DNA from 3 places in the Brumicola blandensis genome. Region 3 is predicted to be linked to each of the others. Evidence: predicted binding sites of a transcription regulator. Region 3 holds the regulator's gene; each other region holds the start of a gene.
What was found. Region 3 encodes ArgR, which controls arginine synthesis, uptake and breakdown. Its sites were predicted from a motif close to ANTGAATANNTATTCANT; they were not measured.
Positions count from the first base shown of each region.

Region 1 (3,253 bases), on a different contig from region 3:
AGTTGGCCGCGACGAGCTTTGCCGTCAGTTGCCATGAGATTAAATTTCATTTACTAACCCAATTTCTTGACCCGCGCTTGTTGCCATGCCAATCAGCGGTAGAGTCTACAACGCATTGTTACAGAGGCCTAGTATTAGACCTCATTTCACTCGCGGAAGTTTGAATTCGCGTAGCGGCTAAACATGCGGGCTAGTCGCTACGAATTTTGGCGCGCAGTATAACAAAGTTTATAGCTTGGCTCATAGGTTTTTCGCCTTAGCTAGCGAATATTTAATCGCCTTTAGCCCGCTCAATTAGCATGGCATCGCCATAGCTGAAAAAGCGATACTTTTCGTCAATGGCTTGCTGATATGCCGACATGACATTATCCCTGCCAGCAAATGCGCTAATCAGCATCATTAATGTAGATTCTGGCAAGTGGAAATTGGTTAACATCGCGTCAATGACTTTAAAGTTGTAACCTGGGTAGATAAAGATGTTGGTGTCAGACATAAACTCTTGTATTAACGCATCTTTAGCCGATTGAGCCGCAGACTCAATTGAGCGGACAGAGGTAGTTCCTACTGCAATCACGCGCTTTCCCGCAGCTTTTGTCGCAATCACTTTATCTACGACCTCTTGCGGCACCTCAGCATATTCAGCATGCATTTGATGTTCCTCAATATTGTCCACCCTAACTGGCTGAAATGTCCCCGCACCGACATGCAAAGTAACAAAGGCAAAATCAACACCTTTGGCTTTGATTTTATTAAGAATTTCATCATCAAAATGTAAGCCTGCCGTGGGTGCTGCAACGGCACCTGGCTTTGCATTGTATACTGTTTGATACCGTTCCTTATCGGCTTCGTCATCTGGCCTGTCGATATATGGAGGGAGCGGCATATGCCCAAATTCCTCTAATAATTCAAAGACATTACGCTCATTTAAAAATTTAATATGAAAAAGCGCGTTCTCACGACCCAGCATTTCAACTTCAAGTCCGCCCTCCATAATCATGATCGCACCTGACTTTGGTGACTTACTGGAGCGAATATGTGCCATTGCACTGCCATCAATTAAAATCCGCTCAATTAAAATTTCGACTTTTCCGCCAGAACTCTTTTGACCGTGCAATCTGGCAGGTATCACCCTGGTATTATTAAAAATAACTAAGTCACCAGACTCAAAGAAATCCAAAATATCAACAAAGCTTTTATGCTCTACGCTACCCGTAGCGCCATTTAGGTGCAGCAGCCGACTTTGTGTTCTTTGTTCAGCGGGATGTTTAGCAATTAATGCCTCTGGTAACTCAAAATAAAAATCTGATAACTTCATACAATCTCAATAATAATAACAAGTCAATAATGATAAGGCTTAACAAGGAGGCCATACCAGTCATCGTATATTTCACGATACGATCAAGTAGGCTTTAATACTTTATTGTGCAAAAAATGGCGTAATCTTAACTCAAGTTAAAGATTAAGTGACGTTCTCCCAAACTTGCTTGTTGCCCGGTTCAACCGGGTATTTTTTTGCCTAAAATTCGTTAAATAACCCACGTTGATACTGAATCAATTCGATTCTATATCACTTAACATCTCAGAAATGTCTTCATGACGAATCTGCTTGATGTTCAACACAAACATAATCTGTAAGAGCAAATCAGCCCCTAAAATCCCTTTATTTATTTTATTTCGCAAATTGTCAGCACTTTGCTCTACGCCAACTGCCTTCAGTTTATCACTTAAGTCTTGATATTTGACGCCTTTCTTTGACAATTCCGTTTTTAATACACGCTGTACTAAGTTGCGCCAATCACTTGCTTTGGGTTGCATAAACACACCTACTCATGAGTTACTTTCGTAAATTATAATTCACATTTAAACATTATTTGAAACAAATGTGAAAATATTATTTGACTTATTTTATTGCCTATGACTATACTAATCTCAAATAGCAGGTCAGCCAAGTTGTTCATATTATAGTAAGGGTCTATTATAGATGACGACATGGTAAAACACACTTTTAGGAGAAGATGAATGACGTGGGAGCTATCACAATTAGCAGAAATCGTTTCTGCCCAAGATGGATATGTAGTTACACACGAAAAGGATTGTTTATTAATCGCGAACGAAGACGGCATTGACGCTTGGCTCGCAATTAGCGGAGAACAGATTTTAGTTGAATCATTATTGTTTTCTATTGATGAAGTGAAAGATCCAAGCGCCTTAAATGAAGAGATTTTGCGTACACACATGGTTTTCCCACTAACAACTATCGGGATTTCTAATGTAGCAGGCTCGCAATATTACACGGCATTTGGCTCACTGAGCTCACAGTCAAAAGAAGAAAGTGTGTTGATAGAGATTTCAACATTATTTCAAAACGTAGAAGCATTTTTAGATGCTTACCAAGATTTTTTAAAAACCAATTAGTTTAGATTGTTAATAACCGGAGATTACCATGTCAGTTTGGAAAAAATTATTTACTGCCGTTAAAGGTACCGCTACAGAAGCAGCGCAAGCGGTTGTTGATACTCAAGCAATTAAGATTCTTGAGCAAGAGATCCGTGAAGCGAAAGATGAATTGAGAAAATCAGATCATGCTCGCACACAGATTTTAGCAAAGTGTAAACTGTCTCAGCAGAAAGTTGACGGCTTTAATAAATCAATTGCAGAGTACGAAGACCACGCTAGAAAAGCGGCTGATACTGACCGCCAACTAGCCCTTGATTGTGCACATAGAGTAGCAGAGTTAAAAGGTCAGCTTGAAACTGAGCAAACGTACTTAGATCAGTTCACAAAATCGGAAAAGCAGCTTGCTGGTAACATAACTACAGCGAAGAACAACTTACGCCGTTTGGAGCAACAAGTGGACATGATTAAAGCAACTGAGTCAGTGCAACGTGCCCAAGTTGCGGTTTCGTCAAGCCACTTAGGTGCTAACAGTAAAATGAAAACAGCAACTGAGTCTTTGTCTCGCATCCAAGAGAAGCAAAATCTGCGTAACGCGGAATTGGAAGCAGCTGAAGAGTTAGCTCAAAGCGAATCGACTGATGATTTGGAGAAACGCTTGGCTGGTGCAGGAATTAAAGGCGGCGCAAGCTCAGCTGATGATGAACTGGCTAGAATCTTAGGTAAATAAAATACAAAAAACGGCAATCTTTGATTGCCGTTTTTTTCTGCCTTGAATATTATCAACGATACAACAATCAAAAAGGGAAATTTTCATACATGTTAAATTGGGTCAAGCTCAAAAAACTATGCATGAAAT
Region 1 covers NZ_JAVRIE010000007.1:137,422-140,674, forward strand. The annotation lists gene tgt (tRNA guanosine(34) transglycosylase Tgt) at 1-50, opposite strand, end outside; gene queA (tRNA preQ1(34) S-adenosylmethionine ribosyltransferase-isomerase QueA) at 272-1,315, opposite strand; gene RM544_RS15810 (DUF6471 domain-containing protein) at 1,552-1,815, opposite strand; gene RM544_RS15815 (DUF2170 family protein) at 2,020-2,415, shown strand; gene RM544_RS15820 (PspA/IM30 family protein) at 2,444-3,124, shown strand; gene RM544_RS15825 (potassium channel family protein) at 3,214-3,253, shown strand, end outside.
Region 1: a site for ArgR is predicted at 1,842-1,859, ahead of RM544_RS15815 (DUF2170 family protein). Genes of this name have one in related genera too.

Region 2 (3,253 bases), on a different contig from region 3:
TTGTTTTAAATCAAGTGCTAGTGCGAGCAGGTTTTGCATAGATTGCGGTGACCAATCGCTAAAACTCAATAAATCTTGCATGGTATTGTCCTTCATTATTCATTAACTCCCTTTGCGGGTAAGATCTGTGTACCAGTATTTAGGCCGCATTCTGCGTTTTGACCTTGGGCTTCCTTTAGGTCTGCTAGCAACTTGCTCACTTCAGACCAACTACCAATGGTGACGGGCTTATGTAAGGTATTTGCAGCTTCTTGTGCCGCTTTCACTTTTACTACCATACCGTCAGCAATGACTCCGTTAGCAGTAAGTTCGCTAATCGTTTGATGATTGAGTTGTGTGATACGATTTTTTTGTGCATCTAAAACGCCTGCTACATCGGATAGCAAAAACAAGTCGGCATAAAGTAAAGAAGCGACGCAGGTGGCAGCTTGATCCGCATTCACATTAAACAAACGTCCTTCATTATTGCTACCGATAGAGCAAATAATAGGCGTTAGATTGGCATGCATTAGTTGGTGTAAGAGTTTTGCACTTTTAGGATGTGGATAACCAACGGCACCCAGCGTGCTATCTACTTCCGTGCAATGAGCTAAATTACCGTCACACAAGGCGATACCTACACCGGACAGCCCATGCTGCATTGCCATGCAAACCAATTGCTTGTTGAGCGTGCCTGCTAAAACACCTGCTACTGCGGGCATTTGTTCGTCTGGTGAAATACGTAAGCCATTGTGTTTTTTGGATTCAAAACCTAAGGCCGTCAACTGGGTTTGCAGTTGTGAGCCTCCGCCATGCACGATAGCGATGTTGTATCCCTGTTTTTTGAGTTCAGAAACCGCCTTGAAAAAAGAGCTTTGGGCCAGGGTATCTTCAAAGAAATTACCACCGACTTTAAGTACGATGTTGGTTGAATTTATGTCCATGAGCTAATGAGTCCAGTCTGGGAAGGGAAGTCAAAGGCTAGGTTTGCACATTGCACAGCTTGAGAGGCAGCGCCTTTCAATAAGTTATCTATCGCTGAAGAGACGACTAAGTAACCACTATCTTCGTCGAACTTCCAGCAAATATCACAGAATGGTGTGTTTGCAACGTCATCTACTTTTGGCCATGAATTACGGAGCCGAATGAGTGCCTTGTCGGCATATTGCTTTTCATAAGCCTGCGCCACTTGAGTTGCAGAGATACCCTCTTTTAATGCGACCGTGACAGTGGCTAGAATACCTCGCTTAAACTGCCCTAGATGAGGCGTGAAGATAACTTGAGTTTGTGCATAATTATCTATTTCAGGTGTGTGTCTGTGGCCCAGCACGCCATAGGCCTGTAAACTCACTTCATAAAAGCTAGTCGTTGCACTCGGTTTTTTACCCGCACCACTGACACCTGAGGTCGCATTGATCACCGGACGATGTCCCGGTTTTACTAAATTTGCGTCACTGAGTGGTTTTAATGCCAAAAGAGAGGCGGTTGGATAACAACCAGGGACAGCAATGAGTTTTGCTTGTTTAATTTCGTTTTCATACCATTCAGCAAGACCGTAAACCGCCTTTTTTTGCACTTCAGGGTGTTCATGTTGGAACCCATAGTACTTGGCGAATACCGATGCGTCGGGTAAGCGAAATGCGCCAGAAAGGTCGAATATTTTGGCGCTACCTTTTAACAAGGCGGCAGCCCAGTCATGACTTGCTTCATGTGGCGTGGCTAAAAAAATAGCATCGTAGGTATTGGCGAGTTCACTTAAACGTGCGGGGGCAAGTTCCTGCATCTGCAAACGATGTTTAGACCCTAGACCTTGGCCACCCAAAACCGCATGCACCTCACCGATAAGTTTGTTGGCGTCGCTGCTGCCTTGTGAGACAAAACAAGCAGCCAAGTCAAACTCTGGATGCTGATGAATAATTTTAATAAGTTCAGCGCCGGTATAACCACTAGCACCGATAACACAGCTTGATAACATAATTGAGTCTTAAAATATGGAGAAAAAATTCCCTCACTTCCAACCCATATTTATATAGCATTGGAAGTAAGAGACGAACGTCGACGAGGGCGTCTTACATTAGCACTAATATCGTCGACCGCGTATTGCATCACAATACGAGGGAGGGTTAATTAATTTTATTGGTTTTAATAAAAATTTAATATTAATCACAGTCACTTTGTAAACTCGATTGGTAAGGATGAAACATAGTTCATCGCCAGAATAACTTAACTTTGTGTAGAGTAAATCATTATGAATAAATATTCAATAAAAATGTATAATTAATCTCTTTTGCAAGCTGGTCGAATTTTTATATCGTTGTCGTCACAATTATATTATGCTGAAAATATAAGCATGCTCGTCATTAGACCAACAAGGTAAGATCAAAAATGCCAAATAAAACAATAGCATTAGTAGCACATGACCATAAAAAGCCTGATTTAATTGCATGGGCGAAAAAGAATAAAATGCATCTTGAGAGCCTCGATCTCGTTGCTACGGGCACAACGGGTGGATTGCTGACAAAAGAAGTGGGTTTACATGTTCGGTGTTTTAAAAGTGGGCCCTTAGGTGGGGATCAACAAATTGGTGCCTTGATTGCAGAGCAGGCGCTGGACGTACTGGTGTTCTTTTGGGACCCCATGAATCCAGCGCCACATGATCCAGACGTTAAAGCTTTGCTTAGACTTTGTTCTGTATGGAATGTACCAGTAGCATGTAATTTAGCAACGGCTGATATGATAATCAGTTCACCGCTATTTCATGACCCCGATTTTAAGCCGGAGTTACCTCGATACTGAAAAAGTGGTAGAAATTTTCAATTAATATGCGATTCTGTCGATAACCTGTTACAGACCCCATAAAAAAGCGAGCTGTTGCTGACATCGCCACTTACTTGAAATTTGAGTAAACTTGATGACAGCAAGGCACAATCTTATGTATTGGAAAAGCGAATTATGAACGCAGAAAAACACTATACATGGACACTTCAGGCACACAAGATATTTAGATGGATATTGGTCGTCCAATTTGCCATTGCTGTCTTAATTGGATTTATTACTAATGATCTGCTCACACCATTTCTGATTGGTATTCCGATCATTGCGCTCCCTATATTTCTTAGCATCACACAAGCCCATTCGGCGCTGAGCAGGCACGTCATCGGAATAGCAACACAGCTTATGACTGCGCTACATATTCAGCAAGCGTATGGCATGACTGAAATGCACTTCGAAGTGTTCGTTGTCCTTGCATTTCTGATTTTCTTCCGTGATTGGA
Region 2 covers NZ_JAVRIE010000002.1:484,886-488,138, forward strand. The annotation lists gene RM544_RS07335 (ornithine carbamoyltransferase) at 1-96, opposite strand, end outside; gene argB (acetylglutamate kinase) at 96-923, opposite strand; gene argC (N-acetyl-gamma-glutamyl-phosphate reductase) at 914-1,954, opposite strand; gene RM544_RS07350 (methylglyoxal synthase) at 2,365-2,775, shown strand; gene RM544_RS07355 (methyl-accepting chemotaxis protein) at 2,932-3,253, shown strand, end outside.
Region 2: a site for ArgR is predicted at 2,227-2,244, ahead of argC (N-acetyl-gamma-glutamyl-phosphate reductase). Genes of this name have one in related genera too.

Region 3 (3,253 bases):
CTCCAGACTGGCGAGATATCGCAGGGCGCTTTGGATCTGCTCAAGTTAGTTTCAGCAGAATTACCTTTGAAAAAAGCGGCTGCAATTGCTGCTGAACACTATGGCCTTAAAAAGAACGCATTGTACGAAGCAGGTTTGAAGTTAAAAAGTGATAAGGATTAGCTGTTAGGTTCCCGCCTTCGCGGGAATGACAGTAGTTTTCGCGGGAATGATGGCGCGCGTTTCGTCATCACCGCGCGTTTCGTCATCACCGCGAAGGCGGTGACCCCTAGTCACTATCCACTTTTTAACTTACTGCTTTTTACAGTGAGAAGTATGTAGTTAAGACCGTGTCTATCAAATCTTGCATTTTTTGTCCGGCTTCGCTCATTAGCTCTTCGCTTGCGCCATCGACGGCGACCTGAGCAGCAATCACAAATGCAATACTTTCATTTTCAGGACGGACAGAAGAAGATTCGCCTACTAAGGCAGTCATTGGCAAACAAACATAGGCTAACAATACATTCTCGGTTGTTCCTCTCGTTTCACTTGGCCCCCAACCGATTTTATTAAAAACGCGCCATAAGCCATTGGTTTGACTATCTAGCACTGATTTGTATTTTTGTCTTCGTTGCTTGGTATCCACTGTATCGAGTGTCGCGTGTGGTTCACTTCGCCTTAAAAGTTGCTTTGCGATTGCATCCTGTAGCATCGTAGATATCCCGACAGACATACCGCCTAATTGTGAGGAACCTGTTGAATTACCGGCACCATAGAATAAGGTCTTAATATCTCTCTCATCAAGGAATGGATGGCGTGTCTTGGCGTCAGTTTGATGCATGGCTAAGCGTTTCAGCCACTCGGCTTGTGCTAGCGTAGTCATCGGTTTGTTACCAGTCGTACCGCAGGTTTCACAACGATAGGGGCGATACGCCTTATCTTTACTAGCATCATTGTTAAAATCTAAAGGGGTTTGTGAAGTACCGTCTATGGCTGACCAAATTTTAGATTGAGGCTCGAAGCTACTTGCTCCGTAGGAACCTCGAAAAAAGATATGCGGCGTACTTAGTCTTAACCACTTCTCATAAAATAGGGCAGTTAAGTATTCACGAGTTGCAACATTGGCAAAGAAGGTAGCAATAGCATTGCTGTCTCCATTGGCGTCACCGAACGCATCATAACTGTTGATGCTGGTGATTAAATCAGCAATATTGGTGTATCCAATTTTCCCTTGGGCCGACACGATCGAATTGTTTTGCTCTTTCAATGCAGCAATTGCGCCCGTAAAGGCGAATATTTTTGAAGAGCTCCAAGGTTCATATAGTGTCGCTTGGGTGTTTGCATTTGACATGTAATGATAAACAGCTTCGCCATTATTCTGTTTAATATCAATCACTAATACTTTACCCACTGACTTATCCAGCATTGGAAAAGCGTTCCAATCATGGCTAACTCTTTCCTCCCAACGCGCATTACTGTAATCGACTTTCTTACTTGTTTGGTACGTACCTGTATAGTCCTTTCGCAAGTTATTAGGGTCGGCGCATAAATTGTTATGCCCTTTGTCGTCAGGAAGGTATGGAGCAGTATTCATTACCTCATGATAAAACGAAGTTGAGGCGAAGATTTCGGGTTCACTTTGTGGCGCTGAACATGCGCTTAGCATGCACAACGCAAAGCATAAACCCGATTTGGGTGTGTTATTAGAAACGGTATGTGAGTGACTAGGTCTTTTGAACAAGCGCTTTATACACTCTCAAAAAGGTCTTCAACTCGTTGGCGAAGGTCTTCAATTTGCGTAATATCGGCTGGCGCGATGAAAATTGTATCGTCGCCAGCAATGGTACCGAGTACGCCGTCGGTATGACTCAATGAATCAAGTAAACGAGCAATAAGTTGCGCTGCTCCAGGGCTCGTTCGAATGATGACCATCACATTGTTGTGCACGATGTCTAAAACGAGTTGCTTTAAAGGGCTTTTTGCCGTTGGCATACCTAGTTCAGGCGGCAGGCAGTAGACCATATCACCCCGAGCATTACGGGTTCTCACCGCACCGAATTTGCTGAGCATACGAGAGACTTTGGATTGACTGATATTATCGAAACCATGTTCCTTCAGGGCTGTAACAATTTCGCCTTGTGAGCCATAGCTCTCGGTTTTAAGCAACTCTTTGAATGCTTTGATTAAGGCGTCTTGTTTACTTGTCGACATGTGTATTCTTTTCCTAACTGAATTTTAGGGTATTCTGCAACAGCACTCTGGTTTTCGCAAACGAATGAAATAAAAATGTGTGACAAAAGTGTTAATTAGGTAAATTGTTTGTAATCGTAAACTAAAATAATCTATATAAGACCATCCGGTGATTGAGATTTGCACGGTTATGGCTTATGGTGTCGCCCGTATAATTAAATGCTAAATTAACAGGAGATTCTTATGAAGGTAGCTGTTCTAGGCGCCGCTGGTGGTATTGGTCAAGCCCTATCGTTATTACTAAAAACTCAATTACCGGCAGGTTCTGAACTTGCTTTGTATGACGTTGCGCCGGTTGTCCCAGGTGTAGCTGTTGATTTAAGCCATATCCCTACCGATGTTGCAGTGACGGGTCATGGAAAAGATGACTTAGCTGATGCACTGACTGGTTGTGACATTGTTCTAATTCCGGCGGGTGTACCAAGAAAGCCTGGTATGGATCGCTCTGATTTGTTCAACATTAACGCAGGTATCGTTAAGAACCTTATCGAAGCTGTAGCGGACAACTGTCCAAAAGCATGTGTTGGTGTGATTACTAACCCGGTTAATACCACTGTTGCGATTGCTGCAGAGACCTTGAAAGCCAAAGGTGTATACGACAAGAATAAGTTATTCGGTGTCACTACCTTGGATGTTATCCGCGCGGAAACGTTCGTTGCAAATCTTAAAGGTTTGAAGACGACTGATGTTCACGTACCTGTTATCGGTGGCCACTCGGGCACAACTATCCTTCCATTGTTATCACAGGTTGAAGGCGTAAGCTTCAGTGATGAAGAAGTTGCTAGCTTGACTACTCGCATTCAAAACGCAGGTACTGAAGTTGTTGAAGCTAAAGCTGGCGGCGGTTCTGCAACTTTATCTATGGGTCAAGCAGCAGCACGTTTCTGCTTGTCACTCGTTGCAGCAATGAAGGGTGAAGCGGTTGTTGAATATACTTACGTTCAAGTTGACGACTCTGAAGATGCAGCCTTCTTTGCTCATCCAGTACGTTTAGGTCCAAACGGCGTTGAAGAAATTTTACCGT
Region 3 covers NZ_JAVRIE010000010.1:129-3,381, reverse strand. The annotation lists gene rsmI (16S rRNA (cytidine(1402)-2'-O)-methyltransferase) at 1-162, shown strand, start outside; gene RM544_RS17220 (hypothetical protein) at 302-1,573, opposite strand; gene argR (transcriptional regulator ArgR) at 1,726-2,190, opposite strand; gene mdh (malate dehydrogenase) at 2,413-3,253, shown strand, end outside.